DNA from 2 places in the Pantoea sp. SGAir0183 genome. Region 2 is predicted to be linked to the other one. Evidence: predicted binding sites of a transcription regulator. Region 2 holds the regulator's gene; the other holds the start of a gene.

Region 1 (10,521 bases), 1.1 Mb from region 2:
CGCACCTGTTCTGCCAGCGCTTCCAGCGTTTCCAGCAGGGTCACCGGGACGCTGGAAGCGCTGTACTGATAGCCAAGTTTGCCAAAGAAGTTGGTCTGGCGCTGCGGCCAGTGCAGCTGGTACAGGTCGATATAATCGGTATTCAGGCGCTTCAGGCTGGCATCCAGCGCTTCGCGAATGTTCTTACGATCCAGCGCCATATTAGGGCGAATGGAGGCATCGTTGCCGCGGGTCGGCCCTGCGACTTTACTGGCGAGAATGATTTTATCGCGGCTGCCGGTCTTTTTTAACCAACTGCCAATGTACTTTTCGGTCAGGCCCTGGGTTTCCGGGCGAGGCGGCACCGGATACATTTCGGCAGTATCGATCAGGTTGATGCCGGAACTGATCGCAAGATCCAGTTGCGCGTGGGCGTCGGCTTCGCTGTTTTGCTCACCAAACGTCATGGTGCCCAATCCAAGCTGACTCACTTCCAGCGTGCTATGGGGGATACGGTGATAATGCATTGCCGGCTTCCTTTTCTCTGAGGATGGATATTGTGTCTTAAGGGACTATAGCGCGAGGCGTAGCGGCTAAGAAAGGGAAACAACAAGGAGAAACAGCCTGCCGGAGAGGGAAAGGTCGACAGGCCTGCTCGTTTCGCATTTAACGCTCAATGATGGTTGATACTTCATCACTGTTAATCTGTACCGTATGGCCTGACTGATCGGTGTACTGTACCAGTCCGGTCTCCTTATCAATGCTCGGTTTGCCTTCCGTCATAATCATGCGACCGTCTTTTGTCGCCATCACATAATCAGAACTACAACCACCTAATGTCACTGCGGCAACGGCCGCCAATATAATCTTACTCAGCCCTTTCATTGTGCTTATCCTCGCAACGCGTCCACTGTAAAAAAGTGTAGTAATAAATCCTTTTACCGATTGGGTTAATCGTATCAATCTGAAAATAGGTGGGCGGCAGGCCGCCGCCCTTGACAACGCTAGCTGACTTTTTTCTTACTGCGCATCAGGTTAAGGCACTCAACGGCCATCGAGAAGAACATGGCAAAATAAATGTAACCTTTTGGTACATGCACGCCGAAACTCTCCAGAATGAGGGTGAAACCCACCAAAATCAGGAAAGAAAGCGCCAGCATTTTGACCGACGGATGACGGTCAACAAATTCGCCAATACTGCGTGCCGCAAACATCATCATTAAGACGGCAATCACCACGGCGGCCATCATAATAAACAGATGGTCTGAAAGGCCGACGGCTGTAATAACCGAGTCGAGGCTGAAAATAATGTCGAGCAACATAATCTGCACTATCGCTCCCAGGAACGAATGCACATTGGATTTGTGTTCGGTTTCCTCACCTTCGATAGTTTCATGGATTTCCATGCTGGATTTCCAGAGCAGAAATAAGCCACCAAACAGCAGAATAAGATCGCGCGCGGAGAACGGATGATCCATCAGGGTAAACAGGGGATTGGTCAGTTTTGCTACCCAGGCAATCGAGGCCAGCAGTCCCAGCCGCATCAGCATCGCGCCCATCAGACCAATGCGCCGTGCGCGGGCCTGCTGATGTTTAGGCAGTTTTGCCACCACTAATGACAAAAAGATAATGTTATCAATGCCCAGAACCACTTCCAGAATGGTCAGGGTGCCCAACGCCAGCCAGGCGTTAGGATCGGAAATCCACTCGAACATACCTGCACTCGTATCCTAAACGAAAAGTAAACGAAGATTATACGCACCTAATCTGTCGAACTCACATTTAAATAGTGCATGGCCTGGGGAAAGGGGATTCAGAGAAGAAAATGGCGGGCAAGCAGCGGGGCGGTAAAACTTTTCTTGAGATAAAACCCGCGCGGTAACGTCATAATGGGCTGTCCCTGTTCGCCGATCCCTTCGGTCAGGGCCCGGCTGTTAGCCGCTTTGGGGCGAATTTGCAGCCAGGCACCATGACGGGCAGTAATACGTTCCACCTGACCCAGCACAATCATATCCATAAGTTCTTCCCAGTCCTGACGCAGCATGTCTTCTTCTTGTGCCGTCGGGCTCCACAGCAAGGGCGCGCCTACCCGGCGCTCGCCAGGGGGAATATCACGCTCACCCTCAACCGGCATCCACAGTACGCGAGCCAGCTTATGGCGAACATGACTGTTTTCCCACGTCACGCCGCTGTTACCGGTCAGCGGTGCAACGCAGACAAATGTGGTTTCCAGCGGTTTGCCTTCACGATCGACAGGGATAGTTTTCAACTCAATGCCCAGATGCGCAAAATCCTGCTCGGCTTTACTGCCTGCGCTGGCCCCCAAATGCCATTCCAGCAGCATGCCCACCCAGCCTTTATCGCGCTTCAGATTGGCTGGCGTTGGAATGCCGGCCTGTTCTGCCAGACAGTGTAAAGGTAAACCTGCCAGTGCCTGCGCCCGCGCGAACAGTACCGATTCGTTTTCAGGTGGCTCTGGAAGAGTGATCATATGCGTAACCCGGCATGGTTAAAAAATAAGCGCCCTGCGGCCTGTCAGGTTTTCCACAGGAATGAGCAGGGTAGGGCGCGCATAATAACATGAAACATAGTGCTTTTTTAAGAATGCACCGCCTCATGCTGTTAACGACGGGTCAGGTTATCCCAACTTGCTATCAACAATGAACAGGATCTTATGACCAGTTATCCACAGAAAGATGGGATAACCTGGCATCAGACGGGTTACTGGTTCGATTTACAGCCTTGACTTTGCTGTTTTTTAGCAAAAATTAGCCGGTTTGCTGCAAGCTTGAACCGATCTCTGTGGATAAAAAGCCGGGTGGTGGATCTTTAGCCAATTGTCAGCGGCAGGACATTATACAATGTCACTCAGACGAATTTATTCAAACCTCATCAGAGAAATAGTCTTATATTTCAATGGCTATTTCAGAATCACAGTAAAGCGTATTCAGATTCCTCCCAACGGGTTATTCAGTTAACTCCCGTGTTCTACACAAAGCTATCCACAGAAAACGTGAATAAGATCGATGTTTTCTCGGTACTTTGTTTATAACTTTGCATTCTTCTGTGAGTTATCCCGAGATTACGGTCCCCATTGCCCGTGAATCCAGTGGTTTACCGCCTGTAAGGAGTGTGAAACAATCAGACCATTCAAATTTAGCTTTTGAGGTAGTCCAGTGATCGATGATGATGGCTACCGCCCGAATGTTGGTATCGTAATTTGTAACAGGCAGGGACAAGTGTTATGGGCCAGGCGCTTTGGACAGCACTCCTGGCAATTTCCTCAGGGAGGCATCAATCCCGGTGAAACCGCAGAACAGGCGATGTATCGCGAATTGTTCGAAGAAGTAGGGTTACACAGAAAGGATGTCCGAATACTTGCATCTACCCGTAACTGGTTGCGCTACAAATTGCCAAAACGTTTGGTGCGTTGGGACACAAAACCGGTTTGTATTGGTCAGAAACAAAAGTGGTTTCTTCTGCAGTTGATGTGCAGTGATGCAGATATTAATGTGCAACACAGTAGCACGCCGGAATTCGACGGCTGGCGCTGGGTGAGCTTTTGGTATCCGGTACGTCAGGTTGTCTCTTTTAAACGCGATGTGTACCGTCGGGTGATGAAGGAGTTTGCAGGCGTTGTCATGTCCATGCAGGAGAGTGCGGTGCAGCGAAATCATCCTGCCCATCGACGTAAAAGAGGATAGGCCACGCCCTTTATGCTCACTCAGTTGCGAGAAATTGTTGAAAAGGTGGCGAGTGCGCCCCGTCTGAACGAAGCACTCGACATCCTGGTTAATGAGATCTGTCTGGCGATGGAAACGGAAGTCTGTTCCGTTTATCTGGCCGATCACGATCATCGCTGTTATTACCTGATGGCGACGCGCGGTCTGAAAAAACCACGTGGCCTGACGGTGAAACTGGCGTTTGATGAAGGGATTGTGGGCCTGGTCGGTCGCCTGGCCGAGCCTATCAACCTGGCTGATGCGCAGAGCCATCCGAGCTTTAAATACATCCCCTCCGTTAAGGAAGAACGCTATCGCTCTTTCCTTGGTGTGCCCATCATCAGCCGCCGCCAGCTTCTGGGTGTGCTGGTGGTGCAGCAGCGCGAGCATCGCCAGTTCGACGAAAGCGAAGAGTCTTTTCTGGTTACGCTCGCCACCCAGCTAGCGGCCCTGCTGTCACAATCGCAGCTGAGCCAGCTTTTTGGCCAGTATCGGCAGGCCCGTGTTCGCGCCATCGCGGCCGCGCCGGGTGTGGCGGTTGCGCCGGGCTGGGTGGATGAAACTCAACCCCTGCTCGATCAGGTCTCCGCGGCCTCCACGCTGGATCCACTGCGCGAACGTGAGCGCTTGTCACTGGCGATGAGTGAAGCCGCCAGTGAGTTTCGTCGCTTCAGTAAACGCTTTTCTGCCAGCGCGCAGAAAGAAAGCGCGGCAATCTTCGATCTCTACTCGCACCTGTTAACGGATGCCCGCCTGAAAAAAGATCTCTTCGATGAGATCGAACGCGGATCCGTGGCCGAGTGGGCAGTCAAAACCGTGATTGAAAAGTTTGCCGCGCAGTTTGCCAGCCTGACGGATAGCTATCTGAAAGAGCGCGCGGGCGATCTGCGAGTGCTTGGACAGCGGTTGCTGTTCCACCTTGATGATTCCCTGGTGGGCGTCAATGCCTGGCCCGAACGCTTTGTATTGGTAGCCGATGAGCTGACAGCGACAACGCTCGCCGAGATCCCGCATGATCGCCTGGCCGGTATTGTGGTGCGTGACGGCGCCGCGAATTCGCACGCCGCGATCCTGACCCGCGCCATGGGGATCCCCACGGTGATGGGCGCAGACATTCAGCCCGGCCAGCTCAATAAGCGCCTGCTGATTGTCGATGGCTATCGTGGTGAACTGCTGATCGACCCTGAACCGGTGATCGTGCAGGAGTACCAGCGGTTAATCAATGAAGAAAATGCCCTCAGCAAGATGGCTGAAGGCGGTGTAGACAGACCGGCAGAACTGAGAAGCGGTCAGCGCATACAGGTGATGCTTAATGCGGGACTGAGCCCGGAGCATGAGCAAACGCAGGGCAGTTGGGTTGACGGCATCGGTCTTTACCGTACGGAAATCCCGTTTATGCTGCAAAGTGGATTCCCGTCAGAAGAAGAGCAGGTGGCACAGTATCAGGGCATGTTACAGCTCTTTCACGACAAGCCCGTTACGCTGCGTACGCTGGATATCGGGGCCGATAAACAACTGCCTTACATGCCGATTAGCGAGGAGAACCCGTGTCTGGGCTGGCGCGGGATTCGATTGACGCTCGATCAACCGGAAATTTTCCTGGTGCAGGTGCGCGCGATGCTGCGTGCGAATGCCGCCTCCGGCAACCTGAGCATCTTACTGCCGATGATCAGCCACATTGATGAGATCGACGAGGCCAAACGGCTGATTCAGCGTGCCGGGGCAGAAGTGGAAGAGATGCTCGGCTATGCGATTCCTAAGCCGCGCATCGGCATCATGATTGAAGTGCCCTCGATGCTGTTTATGATCCCGCATCTGGCCTCGCGTGTTGATTTTATCTCGGTAGGCACCAACGATCTGACCCAGTATTTGCTGGCGGTTGATCGTAACAATACGCGCGTGGCGAATCTGTACGATTCCCTCCATCCGGCCATGTTGCGTGCACTGCAGGCCATTTCTGTTGAAGCCCATTTGGCGAATCTGGAATTGTGTTTGTGTGGTGAAATGGCGGGCGATCCGACCTGCGTGGCGCTGTTGGTGGGAATGGGATATCACCACCTCAGTATGAACGGGAAAAACGTCTCGCGTGTTAAATACCTGCTGCGTCATCTGGATTACGAAGAAACGCAGAAGCTCAGCACCCAGGCGCTTAAAGCCTCGTCAGCGACGGAGGTACGCCAGATGATGTCGGCGTTTATGGAACAGCGTGGTCTGGGCGGTCTGATCCGCGGCGGGCGTTAACCCAGGTTACATTTCTGCGACTACGCAAAAAACTGGCTGTGCTATGATGCACAGCCTTAATTTATGTGCATCACGTCCCCTTTCAGGGCAGAAAAAAAACGGTGAATGATGAATAACGGCTACATCGCATTTCCACAGTTTGATCCGGTGATTTTCTCAATCGGACCGCTTTCGCTTCACTGGTACGGGTTGATGTATCTGGTGGGATTTGTGTTCGCCATGTGGCTGGCGGTGCGCCGCGCGAACAAACCCGGCAGCGGCTGGAAAAAAGAGGAAGTCGAAAACCTGTTGTATGCCGGCTTCCTGGGGGTTTTCCTGGGCGGACGCATCGGTTACGTGCTGTTTTATAACCTGCCGCTGTTCCTGGAAAATCCGCTTTACCTGTTCAAAGTCTGGGATGGCGGCATGTCGTTCCACGGCGGTCTGATTGGCGTCATCCTGGTGATGCTGATTTTTGCGCGCCGTACCAAACGTCATTTCTTCCAGGTTGCTGATTTTATTGCCCCTCTGATTCCGTTCGGCCTCGGCGCCGGTCGTCTGGGCAACTTTATCAATGGTGAACTGTGGGGCCGCGTCGATCCCAATTTCCGTTTCGCCATGCTGTTCCCCGGCTCGCGCAGCGAAGATATCGCGCTGGCGGCTAACAACCCACAATATCAGGCATTGCTGAACACCTATGGCGTCCTGCCGCGCCATCCTTCACAGCTCTATGAACTGTTCCTTGAAGGCATTGTGTTGTTCATTATCCTGAACCTGTTTATTCGCAAACCCCGCCCGATGGGCAGCGTGTCCGGCCTGTTCCTGATCGGCTACGGTTGCTTCCGCTTTATTGTTGAGTTCTTCCGTCAGCCCGACGCGCAACTGGGTTTGCTCACCGGCGGCCTGAGCATGGGACAAATACTGTCTCTGCCGATGATCATCGCCGGTGTGATTATGATGATTTGGGCGTACCGTCGACGTCCGCAGCAACAACTTCACGAGGAAAAATGAAACAGTATCTGGACTTAATGCGCTACGTGCTGAACGAAGGCACACCAAAATCTGACCGTACCGGTACAGGCACGCTTTCAATTTTTGGTCACCAGATGCGTTTTAATCTGCAGGATGGCTTTCCCCTGGTCACGACTAAAAAGTGCCATGTTCGCTCCATCATTCATGAGCTGCTGTGGTTTCTGCAAGGGGACACCAACATTGGTTACCTGAAAGAAAACAATGTCTCTATCTGGGATGAGTGGGCAGATGAGCAGGGCAATCTGGGACCGGTATACGGCAAACAGTGGCGTAGCTGGGGCACCGCCCGTGGCGAAGAGATTGATCAGATCACCAAAGTGATTGAACAGATCAAGCGCGATCCGGATTCCCGCCGCATCATTGTCTCGGCGTGGAACGTGGGCGAACTGGATGAAATGGCGCTGGCTCCGTGCCATGCCTTTTTCCAGTTCTACGTCGCGGATGGCAGGCTCTCCTGTCAGCTTTACCAGCGTTCCTGCGACATTTTCCTGGGGCTGCCGTTTAACATCGCCAGCTATGCGCTGCTGGTGCATATGGTCGCGCAACAGTGCGAACTGGAGGTCGGTGACTTTGTCTGGACCGGCGGCGATACGCACCTTTACAGCAACCACCTGGAGCAGGCGCGCCTGCAACTGACGCGCGAACCGCGTCCGTTACCGAAGCTGGTGATTAAACGCAAGCCTGCCTCGCTGTTTGACTATCGCTTCGATGATTTTGAGATTGAAGGTTACGATCCGCATCCCGCCATCAAAGCGCCGGTTGCAGTCTGAACACCCGCCGCCAGCATCCGCCCCGGTCTTGCCACAGCATGCCGGGGCGTTTTTTTTACAGCGATGTTGCGGCGCGGTGCACACTTGCACTGATCATGTCTTTATCCAGAGGAAAAATCCTGTAGCTTTGCTTCCAACAGGTGGCTTTCGGGCTTGCTGAAGCGCTCGCTGCTGCGGCACTCTGCCGCCATGAAAAGATCACAGTCAAAAGGGTTTACGCTGGCGGAGCTGCTGCTGGTGATGGTAATCGCTGGCATACTCAGCGCCTTTGCCACGCAAGGCTGGCAGCGCTGGCAGCAGCGTCAACAGCTTCGCGATACGGCGCTGCAACTGCAACACTTTCTGTTACGCGTCCGTGCTCAGGCCAATGCGCAAAACCGGGACCTGGTGCTGTGGCACCGCCCCACACAGCCCTGGTGTATCGGCGTGGCAGCACCGCCACAGAATGGCTGCAGTACGGCAAGCCGCCTGCACTTTATCGCGCCGTATGCGGACATCACCCTTCACGCCCTGCGTGGCGAGCCGGGTTTTTACGGACGCCGCAACGTGGCCAAAGCGGGCAGCATTGAGCTGCGCAATCGCGCCGGAAAAATACGGGTGATTATTTCTGCACGGGCGCGAATTCGTCTTTGCCGTATTGACGATGCGGACTGCGAATGAAAAGGGCCGGGTTTAGTCTGCTGGAAATGCTCATCGCCATGGCGATCAGTGCGGTGCTGATGGTCAGTGCAGGACGCTTTATGCCGCGACTGTTGGCCGAAAACCTCAGGCTGCAACAACAGGTTCAACTGCGTCAGGAGTTACAGCAAATGCTGTCCACGCTGGAAAAAGCGATCCGGCGGGCGGGTTATTGCCACGGGGAGTGCGGAACGGGTGGCCTGATGACAGCCGAAGGCTGTGTGCTGATCCGGTTTGACGAGAACAGCAACGGTCAGTGGGAAGGGGTTACGCACAGTGAGAGCGATTACTACGGTTACCGGCTGCGACAACACCAACTGGAGATGCAGCGTGGTGTGGATAACTGCAACGGCAGTGGATGGGAACGGCTTTCCGATCCGGCTTTCCTTTCGATTGAGGCATTCGACGTGCGCCGTGAAGGCCGGCTGGTCACCGTTGTACTGCAGGGGCGAAGCGGGAACCGAACCGAAACGCTGGAAAGCCGGGTCGAAGGAATGAATCTGTGAACGTCGAGGGCAACAGTGCGCTGGGGATGGTACTCGTCATCCTGCTGGCAGGCGGCATCACGCTTCAGGCCAGCCGCGAGATGCTGGCGCAGGGAATGTTTATCGTCGCCGATGAGCAACACGCTATTCAGGGGTTTTGGCAGGCCCAGTCGGCACTGCAATGGGGACTGACATTAACGTGGCCAACGCAACCACCTGCCACCTGCCAGCGCGAGTCGCAGTATGGCTGGCAGGCGTGCCTGCATCGCGTGGACGATGAGAAGGGATTGCTTAAAGGTGAAACGCAAAAAGGTGATAAGGCGTTATGGTACTGGGTCAGGCTGGAGGGCAGCAAAATCAGTCCCTTGCCACAGGGCTGGATTGATTATTGCCCGCAATCCGCGCCGGAGCAGTGCCTGTGAGGCGGCAGGATTCAGCCTGCCGGAAGCCTTGTTTGCCCTGTTACTGATGGCCGTCAGCACCAGCGCCTTATTGCAGTATCACCGGGTGTTAACGCTCGGCTTTAGTCAGCAATGGCAGCAGCGTGAAGCCTGGCGTGTGGCGGAACAGCGGTTGTTGGGGCGCGAGGTGGTGGGCTGGCAAACCCGGTCAGATAAAAAAGCGGGACCGGACGGCTGCACGCTGGAAACGGTTACGGTGAGCGGTCCGCATCAACGTCAGGCCAGCCTGACGCGATTACACTGCTGAGCGGATGAGAATGGGTTTTCACGGTAGGCTTCAAATGCGATACGCGGTAGAGTGAGTACCGTCTGCCATCGCCATGCCGTTTAGTGTTTCCACAGGAGTTTGCATGTTTCACGTTTATCACTCTAATCAGCTTGATCTGCTCAAAAGTCTGGCAGCGAGAGTGATTAAACTGGATCCGCTTGACGATCCCTTTGCGTCAGAAATGGTGCTGGTGCAAAGCCCGGGGATGGCGCAGTGGTTGCAGATGGAACTGGCGCGCACCTTTGGCATTGCGGCAAATATCGAATTCCCGCTCCCGGCCAGCTTTATCTGGGAAATGTTTGTGCGCGTCCTGCCAGACATTCCGCCGGAGAGCGCCTTCAGCAAAGCCAGCATGAGCTGGAAACTGATGCATCGTTTACCCACGTTGCTGCTGCAGGACGAGTTTGCCTCACTGCGCCATTATCTGAGTGACGACGGAGACAGGCGCAAACTTTTTCAGCTCAGCGCCCGCATTGCCGACCTGTTTGACCAGTATCTGGTTTACCGCGCGGACTGGCTTAACAGCTGGGAACGCGGTCAACAGATCGAGGGCCTGGGAGAGGCGCAGGTGTGGCAGGCCGCGTTGTGGCGTGATTTAGTCGACTATACCGACGCGCTGGGCCAGCCCAAATGGCATCGTGCCAACCTCTATGCGCGCTTTATTACCACGCTTGAGCAGGCACAAACCCGACCTGATAACCTGCCGCAGCGGGTGTTTATCTGTGGTATTTCAGCGCTGCCGCCGGTCTATTTACAGGCGTTGCAGGCGCTGGGGCGGCACGTTGATATCTATCTGCTGTTTACCAATCCCTGCCGTGATTACTGGGGCGATATTCAGGACTATGCGTTTCTGGCGAAGCTACAAAGCCGCCAGCGGCGGCGTCATGACCGGGAAGAATATCGCGG
Region 2 (10,521 bases):
CGTTCCCCCCATTGCATCGTTACGGGCATCGTACCAGGTTCCCGCGGCCAGCGCGGATGATGAAAAAACCAGAGCATTAAACACTGCAGGGAAAACCAGAACGGAACGTGGGACGGTTAATTTTGCCATTTGCTTATCATCACCTGAAAAATTGCCGTTAAAACATTAACGACCGAATAGTTTGTTAGCCCCATTGTGGAGGATGGCTAACGCTTTATTGCTGTGAATTCAGAGTAAATAGTGGCGCAATTCCATTGATTGATTATTTTTCGATCCGTTATGTCTGGTTACCGTCCAAAAAGCGTTAACAGAAGGAGGCCGGGACCAGCACTTTATTAAGAACTTTTAAACATTAGTTCTTAACTCAGTGAGATGTAAAGCAAAAGGAAAAAATATTTACAAACATTCTGACATATATTGGCCTCGCAGACGGGCGCAAAGTCGTAAGGAACAGATAAGCACGGACAAAGGGAGGAGGTGCAGACAGGCAAGGTGCATCGTACGTATCATTAATGTGATAAGATAACATCACCTGTCAAACGGAGAAATTCCATGTCAACCATGACGCCAGAGCAAATCATGACCCAGGCTGAGAAACTGTGTTTACAGCGCGGTGTACGCCTGACGACCCAGCGCGCAGAGGTCCTGCGGTTGATGGCCGGACAGCCAGGATCGATCAGTGCTTATGACCTGCTTGATCAGTTGCGTGTCAGTGAGCCCCAGGCCAAGCCTCCTACCGTCTACCGTGCGCTGGATTTTCTTCTTGAGCAGGGTTTTATCCACCGCGTCGAGTCCAATAACAGCTATGTGATGTGTCACCATTTCGACGCACCCGCCCATACATCGGTGATGCTGGTCTGCGATCGCTGTGCAGTGGTCACGGAAAAGCAGGCGCAGGGCGCAGAAAAAATCATCGCATCGCTGGCGCAGGAGGCAAGCTTCGTCCTACGGCATAGCGTGATAGAGGCGCACGGGTTATGTGAAAACTGTGCGGAAGTTGAAGCCTGTGAACAGCATGAACATTGTGATCATGACCATCAGGCTGACGGGAAGAAACGCAGTAAACGAAGTTAATTGCACATCCTTGTGCGGTCTGGCCGGCATGAGCGTACCGGCCCGGGTAGGAGCATCCCTGAATAACGTGATTACCAGCGGTAATCCTTGTTGTGACCTTCCCAGTCCGTTACTTCTTTCTCCGCCTGATCTTTCGCGTAGCCGTAACGTTCCTGAATTTTGCCGACCAGCTGATCGCGTTTACCTTCAATGACTTGCATGTCATCATCGGTCAGCTTGCCCCATTTCTCTTTCATTTTTCCTTTGAACTGTTTCCAGTTACCACTCGCTTCGTCTTTATTCATTGCAGACCTCCACGTCATCCTTCGATTTCGTTTTATTTTGCCATCAGGCAAAATTACGATATAAAGCGCTGCTTAATAGCGCCATTCAAAGATAATTGTAGTAGCTAATTTCAGTTTTGCCGGAAAAAATGAAAATTTTATGTATCCTGCGTCATATTTCAGGCAAGTTGCTCAGGCGCTAAACCAGGTGCCATTGCGCCAGTGCCTGCGCCAGACCAGCCAAAGTGACAGGCCGCGAAGCGCCAGAAAAACGGCTATCGCCAGCCATAGACCGTGATTACCGACAAAAGGCACGGTTAACAGCGTCAGGAAATAGCCCAGTGCGGCAATCGCCATACTGTTGCGCATTTCTCTTCCGCGGGTCGCACCAATAAACATGCCATCCAGCAGATAGCACCAGACGCCAACCAGCGGCATGACAACCTGCCACGGCAGAAAACGGTCAGCCGCCTGTTGAAGTGCGGGAATCGATGTCAGGAGAGCCACGATCTGATAGCCACAAACAGCATAGACCAGGGAGAAAAACAGCGCGACTGACAGTGCCTGACGGCAGGCAGCAATCCATACCAGTTGCAACCTGCTGCCGTCCTTTGCGCCGTGTGCCTCACCAGCAAAGGCTTCGACGGCGTAAGCAAAGCCATCCAGCGCATAGGCGGTAAACGTCATGAACATCAGCAGGATGGCATTTACCGCCACCACATCAGGTCCGATACGCGTTCCCAGCACGGTCAGAGAGGCAAAGCAAAGCTGTAACAGTAAGGTACGCAGCAGGATATCGCGATTCAGGCGAAGCAGGCGGTGGATATCGCCACGCCAGCTATGGACCAGACTGTGCAGCGTGATGCCGCGCAGCGCCAGCACGCGCCAGACCATAAGTGCCCCGACCAGCAACGTCGCATATTCCGCGATAGCCGTCGCGGCTGCAGCCCCGGCTACGCCCCAGTGCAGCCCCAGCACCAGCCAGAGGTCCAGCAGAATATTGATAACGTTGCCCACCACCAGCAGGATGACCGGCGCTCTGGCATACTGTACGCCCAGCAGCCAGCCCAGAATCACCAGGTTAGCCAGCATGGCGGGCGCACTGAGCCAGCGAATATGGATAAACAGCGCAGCCTGCTCAAGCACGGCGGCCTCTCCGCCGATAAAGCGGATTGCTAATGCCGTAACAGGATGACGCAGGGCAATAAACAGGCTGCCGGCCAGTAAGGCAATGATCAGGGGCTGTGCCAATGCGCGCGCCAGCGCCGTTTTATCGCCCGCGCCAAACGCCTGAGCCGTCAGGCCTGTCGTACTCATCCGCAGAAAAAGCAGCAGCATGAAGATGAAACTGGTAACGGTCGTCCCGACCGCAACGCCGCCCAGATAAACCGGGCTGTCGAGATGGCCAATAACGGCTGTATCGACTAAGCCGAGCAGAGGAACGGTGATATTTGACAGGATCATGGGCAGCGCCAGCCGCCACAGTTTTTTATCGGTAGCTGTCAGGAAGCGCATGTAACGTCCGTGCAATGCGCCGCTGGTGTTGCAGATGAACCCACAGCGGCAAAACAGGGGCAGACTGGGTAACGTCAAGGTTGACGTAAAGAGCCAACCTTAAGAAGAGTTACAACCACTCACCGTTACGTACGATGCCAACCGCCAGACCTTCAACCGTCAGCGACTGCGCACGTGTATCGACAATGATAGGCTCAAAATCCGTATTTTCAGGTAACAGATGCACCACTGATCCCTGCTTTTTCCAGCGCTTCACGGTGACTTCGTCATCAATGCGCGCTACCACCACCTGACCATTACGCACTTCCTGCGTTTTATGCACGGCCAGCAGATCGCCATCCATGATGCCAATGTCTTTCATTGACATGCCGCTAACGCGCAGCAGGAAATCGGCAGAGGGCTTGAACATGTCTGGATCCACTTTGTAGTGGGTTTCGATATGTTCCTGGGCCAGCAACGGCTCACCCGCCGCAACGCGCCCAATGAGTGGCAGACCGTCTGAAGGTTCTTCTTCCATTAACAAACGGATACCGCGGGACGCACCAGAGACGATTTCAATCACGCCTTTACGCGACAGCGCTTTCAGATGCTCTTCTGCCGCGTTAGGTGAGCGGAAGCCCAGTTGCGCAGCAATTTCTGCACGCGTAGGCGGCATGCCCGTTTGATTAATGTGGTCGCGAATCAAGTCGTAGACCTGTTGCTGCCTGCTGGTTAATGCTTTCATCCCGCCCCCTGGTTGTTTATACAGTCGCTGTGAGTATATACAGGTATTGGTGAAATGGAAACCAAAAGTCAGGCCAAAATCAGTAATTTGACGGGAGATGGAATGCTTATCGCAAATGCGACCAAAGTAGCGTTCCCCAAACGAACAGGGCCAGTACTATTGCCAGCAAAACAGCGGCCGATCCCATATCTTTGGCTCGGCCGGCAAGAGGATGACGTTCCTGCCCTGTGCGGTCCACCACCGCTTCGATGGCGCTGTTCAGAACTTCAACAATCATCACCAGCATGACCGCGCCAATCATCAGGATGCGCGAAATAGTATCGACATCCAGCCAGCAGGCCAGGATAATTGCCGCCAGTGAAATTACGGCTTCCTGGCGGAAGGCAGCTTCATGCTGCCAGGCGGCGCGAAGACCTTGCCATGAGTAGCCAGCCGCTTTCACAATCCGGGTAATGCCGGTGACATTATTTGTCATGATAAAGGAACTCTTTTCAAAGGATTGACGTCAATACCGGGCAGCGCACAATTGTCGCTGTCACAGATTTTTGCTGCGCGTTCTGATATGCTTGCGCCGCTTTGCTAACAAGAGGCTTCATGTTGTCTATGTCAGGTTGGCGTAAAATTTTTTATAAATTGCTGAACTTACCCCTTTCATTTCTGGTAAAGAGTAAGGCCATTCCGGCTGATCCCGTCTCCGAACATGGGCTGGATCCTACCCGGCCTATTATGTATGTCCTGCCTTATGATTCAAAGGCCGATCTCCTGACTTTACGCGCGCAGTGCATCCGGCACGATCTGCCTGATCCGCTTATTCCGCTGGAGATAGACGGCGCCCTGTTGCCGCGTCATGTCTTTATTAATGACGGTCCGCGTGTGTTCCCCTATTTCGTGCCCAGCCTTGAATCGGTCAAAATCTTCCACGAGTATCTTGATCTGCACCGCAGCAACCCTGAACTTGATGTTCAGATGTTACCGGTTTCAGTCATGTTTGGCCGTGCGCCAGGTCGGGAAGTCCAGGGCGACGATCATCCGCCTCATTTGCGGCTCCTTAACGGCATTCAAAAATTCTTTGCCGTTCTCTGGCATGGCCGCGACAGTTTTGTGCGTTTTTCGCCCACGGTCTCCCTGCGTCGTATGGCGACCGAACACGGTACCGACAAGTCGATTGCGCAGAAGCTGGCTCGCGTAGCGCGCATCCATTTTGCCCGTCAGCGCCTGGCTGCGGTGGGACCGCGCCTGCCGGCTCGCCAGGATTTATTCAATCGCCTGTTGCAGTCGAAGGCGATTGAAAAAGCTGTGGAAGACGAGGCGCGTAGCAAGAAAATCTCCCATGAGAAAGCGCAGCAAAACGCCATTGAAATGATGGAAGAAATTGCGGCCAACTTTTCCTACGAAGCGATTCGTATCACCGACCGCGTGATGGGCTGGCTCTGGAGCCGACTCTATCAGGGGATCAACGTTAACGGCGGTGAGCGGGTACGTCAGCTGGCGCAGGACGGGCATGAAATTGTTTATGTGCCTTGCCACCGCAGCCATATGGACTACCTGCTACTGTCTTATGTGCTGTATCACCAGGGCCTGGTTCCGCCGCATATTGCCGCAGGGATTAACCTGAACTTCTGGCCTGCCGGGCCGATTTTCCGTCGTCTGGGTGCCTTCTTTATTCGTCGTACCTTTAAAGGCAACAAGCTCTATTCAACCGTGTTCCGTGAATACCTTGGCGAGCTCTTTACCCGCGGCTATTCCGTCGAGTATTTCGTGGAAGGTGGACGCTCACGTACCGGCCGACTGCTGGATCCGAAAACCGGCACCCTCTCTATGACGCTGCAGGCCATGCTGCGCGGCGGCACGCGACCTATCACGTTAGTGCCCATTTACATCGGTTATGAACATGTAATGGAAGTGGGTACTTACGCTAAAGAGCTACGCGGTGCGGCAAAAGAGAAAGAAGGCTTTATGCAGATGGTGCGCGGCCTGCGTAAGCTGCGCAACCTGGGCCAGGGTTATGTGAACTTTGGTGAGCCGTTGCCGCTGATCAACTATCTGAACAAGCGCGTACCGGAATGGCGTGAGTCTATCGATCCCATTGAAGCGCAACGTCCGGGCTGGTTAACGCCAACGGCCAATGATATCGCCGCCACCATCATGGTACATATTAATGAAGCCGGTGCCGCGAACGCCATGAACCTGTGCGTAACGGCACTGCTCGCTTCCCGCCAGCGTTCGCTGACCCGTGAACAGCTGATTGAGCAGCTGGAGTGCTATACCCAGTTATTACGTAATGTGCCCTACTCGCCGGATGCCACTTTGCCTGACATGTCTGCGGAAGCGTTGCTGGATCACGCGCTGAGTATGAACAAGTTTGAGAGTGAGAAGGACAGCATTGGCGACATCATTATTCTGCCGCGCGAGCAGGCGGTACTGATGACCTATTACCGGAATAACATCCACCATATGTTGGTGATGCCCTCTCTGATTGCGGCCATCATCCAGCAGCACCGTAACCTGAGCGAAGCCGAACTGCTGCGCCAGGTCAGCCTGATTTACCCCATGCTGAAGAGCGAGCTGTTCCTGCGCTGGGGCAACGACCAGCTGCCGCAGTTGCTGGCTGACTTATGCCAGGAGCTGGCGCGCCAGGGACTGATTACCGTTGAGGCAGGTCTGCTGTCGTTCAATACGGCACGTTACCGTACGCTGCAGCTGCTGGCTGCCGGTGTACGTGAAACGCTGCAACGTTACGCCATCACCTTCTCGATTCTCAGCGCCAAACCCACCATCAACCGCGGCACGCTGGAAAAAGAGAGCCGCACGCTGGCCCAGCGCCTGAGCGTACTGCATGGCATCAATGCGCCTGAGTTTTTCGATAAAGCGGTGTTCTCTACACTGGTACTGACCCTGCGCGATGAAGGCTATATCAGCGACAGTGGCGATGCGGATGTGGCGCAGACGCTGGCGACCTGGCACATTCTGGCAGAACTGGTCACCAGCGATGTCCGTATGACCATCGAGAGCGCCGTTGCACACAGCTAACGTGCTGGCATGACAAAAAAAGGCGACCTGACTGGTCGCCTTTTTTATTGCTTACTGAACCTCACACTGTGCATCGCACTGGCGCTACGTTCGGTGCCTGCCCTACAACAGGTTTGAGAACGGCGGAGTATTCATTAACACGCCGAGAAACAGCACCAGCCCTACATAATTGTTATTCAGAAACGCCTGGAAACAGGCCTGACGCGCGCGCTTTGCGATCAGTTTTTGCTGATAAACAAATAAACCGCCCGCCAGTAACAGCGTCCAGTAAAACGCCCCATTCAGATGCAGCCGTGTCCCTACCAGCGCCATCAGCCCCAGCGTCGCCAGTTGCAGCAGGCCGATAATCAATTTGTCGTACTGGCCAAACAGAATGGCTGTGGACTTCACGCCAATCTTCAGGTCGTCCTCGCGATCCACCATGGCATATTGCGTATCGTAGGCCACCGTCCAGCAAATGTTGGCGAGAAATACCAGCCAGCAAACCAGAGGTAAGGACTCACTAACAGCAGCCCAGGCCATGGGAATTGCCCAGCCAAATGCGGCGCCCAGGACCACCTGCGGCAAATGCGTATAGCGCTTCATAAAAGGATAAACCCAGGCGAGCGCCAGCCCGACAACAGAAAGCATAATCGTCATCAGGTTCATGCTTAGTACCAGGCCAAACGCGATCAGCCCCAGTACCACAAACAGCATTTTAGCCTCTTTCGCCGTGACAGCACCGCTGGCCAGTGGCCGGAGCTTTGTGCGTTCCACATGGCCGTCGACTTTACGGTCAGCATAATCGTTGATCACACAGCCGGCTGCACGCATGACAAATACGCCCGCGACAAACACGATCAGTACCGGTAACGGCGGCATCGCCCTGTTAGCCAGCCACAGCGCCCACAACGTCGGCCACAGCAGCAGCAGCGTGCCAATAGGTTTATCAATTCGCATGAGGCGGCTGTAAGCCTGCCATTTGGTCATTTGTTGTCTGTTTTGCACAGGTCAAATCCTTAACCCTGGTAACGGTAAACCGGCGACGCCGGTAAAAATAATTCGGTTAGTAGCAGGGGCTTCCCCGATAAACGCAGGCGCGACCGACGTCCCCACAGCGATTCAACGTTACCGGGCTCGATAAAATCGCGGGTCAGGGTTGAAGAGGAGAACAGGTAACGTCCCAGCGGTCGCGTTCCGAGCTGCTGCAACATCGCTTCGGGACCGTTCAGGGTGCTTTCAGGCACCAGCGTGCGTCCCGCCAGCCAGGGTTGTTCGTCGCCATACAGGATCACTTCACGCAGCCAGAAGCGCTGATCAGCGGGTAACAGCGCACCTTCGTCACCTAATTCGTCAGCGTGGATAAACCCTTCACGAACGGGCTCCACCCTGACCTTCTGGCAATGCTGTTCGAAGCGCCTGGTCATAGAGTCCTCCTCCATCAGCCAGTCACGAAGTGATGGCGACAGAGCAGCACCGTCCAGCGCCAGCCAGTTGAGTGAACGTAATAAACGGAGCGGGTCTTGCGTCATGACACTTTCCCCCAAAAATTTTCAGGCAGGTAGTTTAGCGCAGAGCGATTCACGGCACACCCGTCCGTCATGCAAACGCGAGGTTATTCGCGCTTAAGCCGGTTACTGTTTGCCAGCCACAGGGTGATAACCAGCAGCAGAATAGCAGCCGAGTAGCACAGCGTATCAAAGGGATTTTTGTGGTCGACGATAATCAGCCTGATGATAGCCGTGATGCCGATATAGACGAAATAGCGTAACGGGAAATGGTAACCCGACTGGAAGTACTTCACGATGAGGGCAATAAACTCAAAGTAAAGGAAGTAAATCACGATGCCTTCGATCAGAAGATAGGAGGACGCCTGCTCGCCCGTGCTGAACAGGACGTTGGCTAAATGGACCGTCTCTTTGCCCAGGAAGACCATTAAAATGAACGCCAGAATCAGCAATCCTGCATTCAGCACCCATTGCATCAGGCGCGCTATCTTTTGTGCTATCGGGTTTTTATCACTCATTTCACGCCTCGAAAATAAAGGGATGTTTTCTGGCATTATCATGCTTTAGTGTGACGTAAATCACAATATAGCCGTCAGGCTTACTTAACAGCGTCTTTCAAATCACCAGACTGCGCGATGGAATGCCAGCCCCGGCACCCTGGGTTATACCGCCGGGACCGTACGAACCTGTCTTTTAATGAAAGCCAACCGGACAGACCGATCATATCGGCTGGCAGACCCACTCCGTCGTGCCGTCCTGTCATACGGTTTTCACATCCGACATTTACATTGGCTCGGTTTTTCAACCCCGGCAGTCAGCTAGCGCCCGCTTCCATACCCGACTCAATGGATAAGCGCCCTGAGGTAACACGCTGCGTTGCTCTCCGCGCAGCTAACAGCGGCGTTCAGGCCCGGCCAGGCTTAATCTGTCCCGCATTAACGGTTACGGGATTACGTCAGGTTAGTGTGCACTTACTCAACTATTAAGATGCGGCCGGACGGCGTTGCGCTGGCGGCGTTAAAACAGCCCGACGTCAGAGACGCAGACAAACGCCCCCTGTGGCGTGAAGACGCCGCAGCAAGAGAGGACAACATGAAAACAATTCTGGTGATTCTGGACGGCCTGAGCCATCACGTTGCCCATCATGCGATGGGTTATCTGCACGCAGAATGTGCGCAAGGTAAAGGGCATTATTATCATCTCACCTGTGCACTACCTTCTCTGTCGCGTCCGCTGTATGAATGCATTCTGACCGGTGTTGCGCCTGTGCAAAGTGGAATCATCCACAACGGGGTAAACCGCCTGAGTCACGAACAGAGCGTATTTCACTATGCGCGTGATGCGGGCCTGACCACCGCCGCAGCGGCTTATCACTGGATCAGTGAACTTTACAACCGCAGTCCTTTCGAGCCCGCGCGTGATCGTCATACCGAAGCGCCGGCCCTGCCTGTCCAGTTCGGGCACTTTTACGTTGACGACAGTTACCCCGATTCGCACCTGTTTGAAGATGCCGAGAGCCTGAGGTTGCGGCACAACCCGGACTTCCTCCTCATCCATCCGATGAATATCGATTATGCCGGTCATCAACATGGCCTGTCCTCGCCCCAGTATCGTAACCGGGCACGCATGGCGGATGGTTACCTGTCGCAATGGATGCCTGGCTGGCTGGCAGAAGGCTATCAGGTGATGGTGACCGCTGACCATGGCATGAACGACGACCGCTCACATGGTGGCATGCTGCCGGAGGAAACGACCGTTCCCCTGTTTGTCTTTGGTGACGGATTCTCGCTAAAGCCTGGGCTGGAACTGCAACAAACCGATCTCTGCGGCACGCTGTGTACACTGCTCGGCGTTCCTCATGACAAGCCGGTGCATCACGATCTGCTGGCACAGGTTTCGTTCTGACCCTCTTCCCGTTTCTGGCGGCAGAAATACAGTAAACTGCCGCCCCGGGTCTGGCGGGTTGGGCGAACGGCACAACCCGTACTTCTGTTGCCGTTATTCCGCTGATCACCTGCCGTACTGACTTTGTCGCCACGCCCTTCACTGACCACAGAAAAAAGCGCACCGGCCGCGCGCGGCGGGAAAGGTCCGCCTGAGGCCAGCCGGATTTGTCGTGAGGTATCCGCAGAGTGGTCTACATTTAAAGGGGCCGACGCTGCGCAGGTCATTTAAAACACTGGAAAAAAGTTCGCAACGTCCGGCAGCCATGTTCGCAGATTGCGCTCTCCATCAGGCTGGCAATCTGTCATGCCGTAAGCCTGATGGTTGAGGAGCAACGTTACGTGTTAACCCTGCTTAACTTACTGTCTGCCGTTGCGCTTCTGGTCTGGGGCACGCACATTACGCGCTCCGGCATTATGCGCGTTTACGGGGCCGATTTGCGCCGGGTGCTCAGTCGCAGCGTGGAAAAGAAGCCGATGGCGTT

What was found. The regulator LexA, encoded in region 2, represses DNA repair genes until DNA is damaged. The targets are predictions, from matches to a motif close to TNCTGTATGTACATACAGNA.
Region 1: the regulator LexA is predicted to act here: its motif matches at 2,702-2,721, upstream of mutH (DNA mismatch repair endonuclease MutH).

What each region holds. Positions count from the first base shown of each region.
Region 1 is NZ_CP028053.1:891,326-901,846, forward strand. It holds gene C1N59_RS04325 (NADP(H)-dependent aldo-keto reductase) at 1-506, opposite strand, end outside; gene C1N59_RS04330 (YgdI/YgdR family lipoprotein) at 646-864, opposite strand; gene C1N59_RS04335 (TerC family protein) at 984-1,694, opposite strand; gene mutH (DNA mismatch repair endonuclease MutH) at 1,793-2,470, opposite strand; gene rppH (RNA pyrophosphohydrolase) at 3,156-3,683, shown strand; gene ptsP (phosphoenolpyruvate--protein phosphotransferase) at 3,696-5,942, shown strand; gene lgt (prolipoprotein diacylglyceryl transferase) at 6,051-6,932, shown strand; gene thyA (thymidylate synthase) at 6,929-7,723, shown strand; gene C1N59_RS04365 (prepilin peptidase-dependent protein) at 7,913-8,383, shown strand; gene C1N59_RS04370 (prepilin peptidase-dependent protein) at 8,380-8,907, shown strand; gene C1N59_RS04375 (DUF2509 family protein) at 8,904-9,308, shown strand; gene C1N59_RS04380 (prepilin-type N-terminal cleavage/methylation domain-containing protein) at 9,268-9,594, shown strand; gene recC (exodeoxyribonuclease V subunit gamma) at 9,698-10,521, shown strand, end outside.
Region 2 is NZ_CP028053.1:4,156,377-4,166,897, forward strand. It holds gene C1N59_RS19365 (conjugal transfer protein TraF) at 1-129, opposite strand, end outside; gene zur (zinc uptake transcriptional repressor Zur) at 553-1,074, shown strand; gene C1N59_RS19375 (CsbD family protein) at 1,146-1,358, opposite strand; gene dinF (MATE family efflux transporter DinF) at 1,530-2,852, opposite strand; gene lexA (transcriptional repressor LexA) at 2,962-3,576, opposite strand; gene C1N59_RS19390 (diacylglycerol kinase) at 3,683-4,051, opposite strand; gene plsB (glycerol-3-phosphate 1-O-acyltransferase PlsB) at 4,180-6,606, shown strand; gene ubiA (4-hydroxybenzoate octaprenyltransferase) at 6,709-7,575, opposite strand; gene ubiC (chorismate lyase) at 7,605-8,117, opposite strand; gene psiE (phosphate-starvation-inducible protein PsiE) at 8,201-8,611, opposite strand; gene C1N59_RS19415 (alkaline phosphatase family protein) at 9,186-9,998, shown strand; gene C1N59_RS19420 (Na/Pi cotransporter family protein) at 10,379-10,521, shown strand, end outside.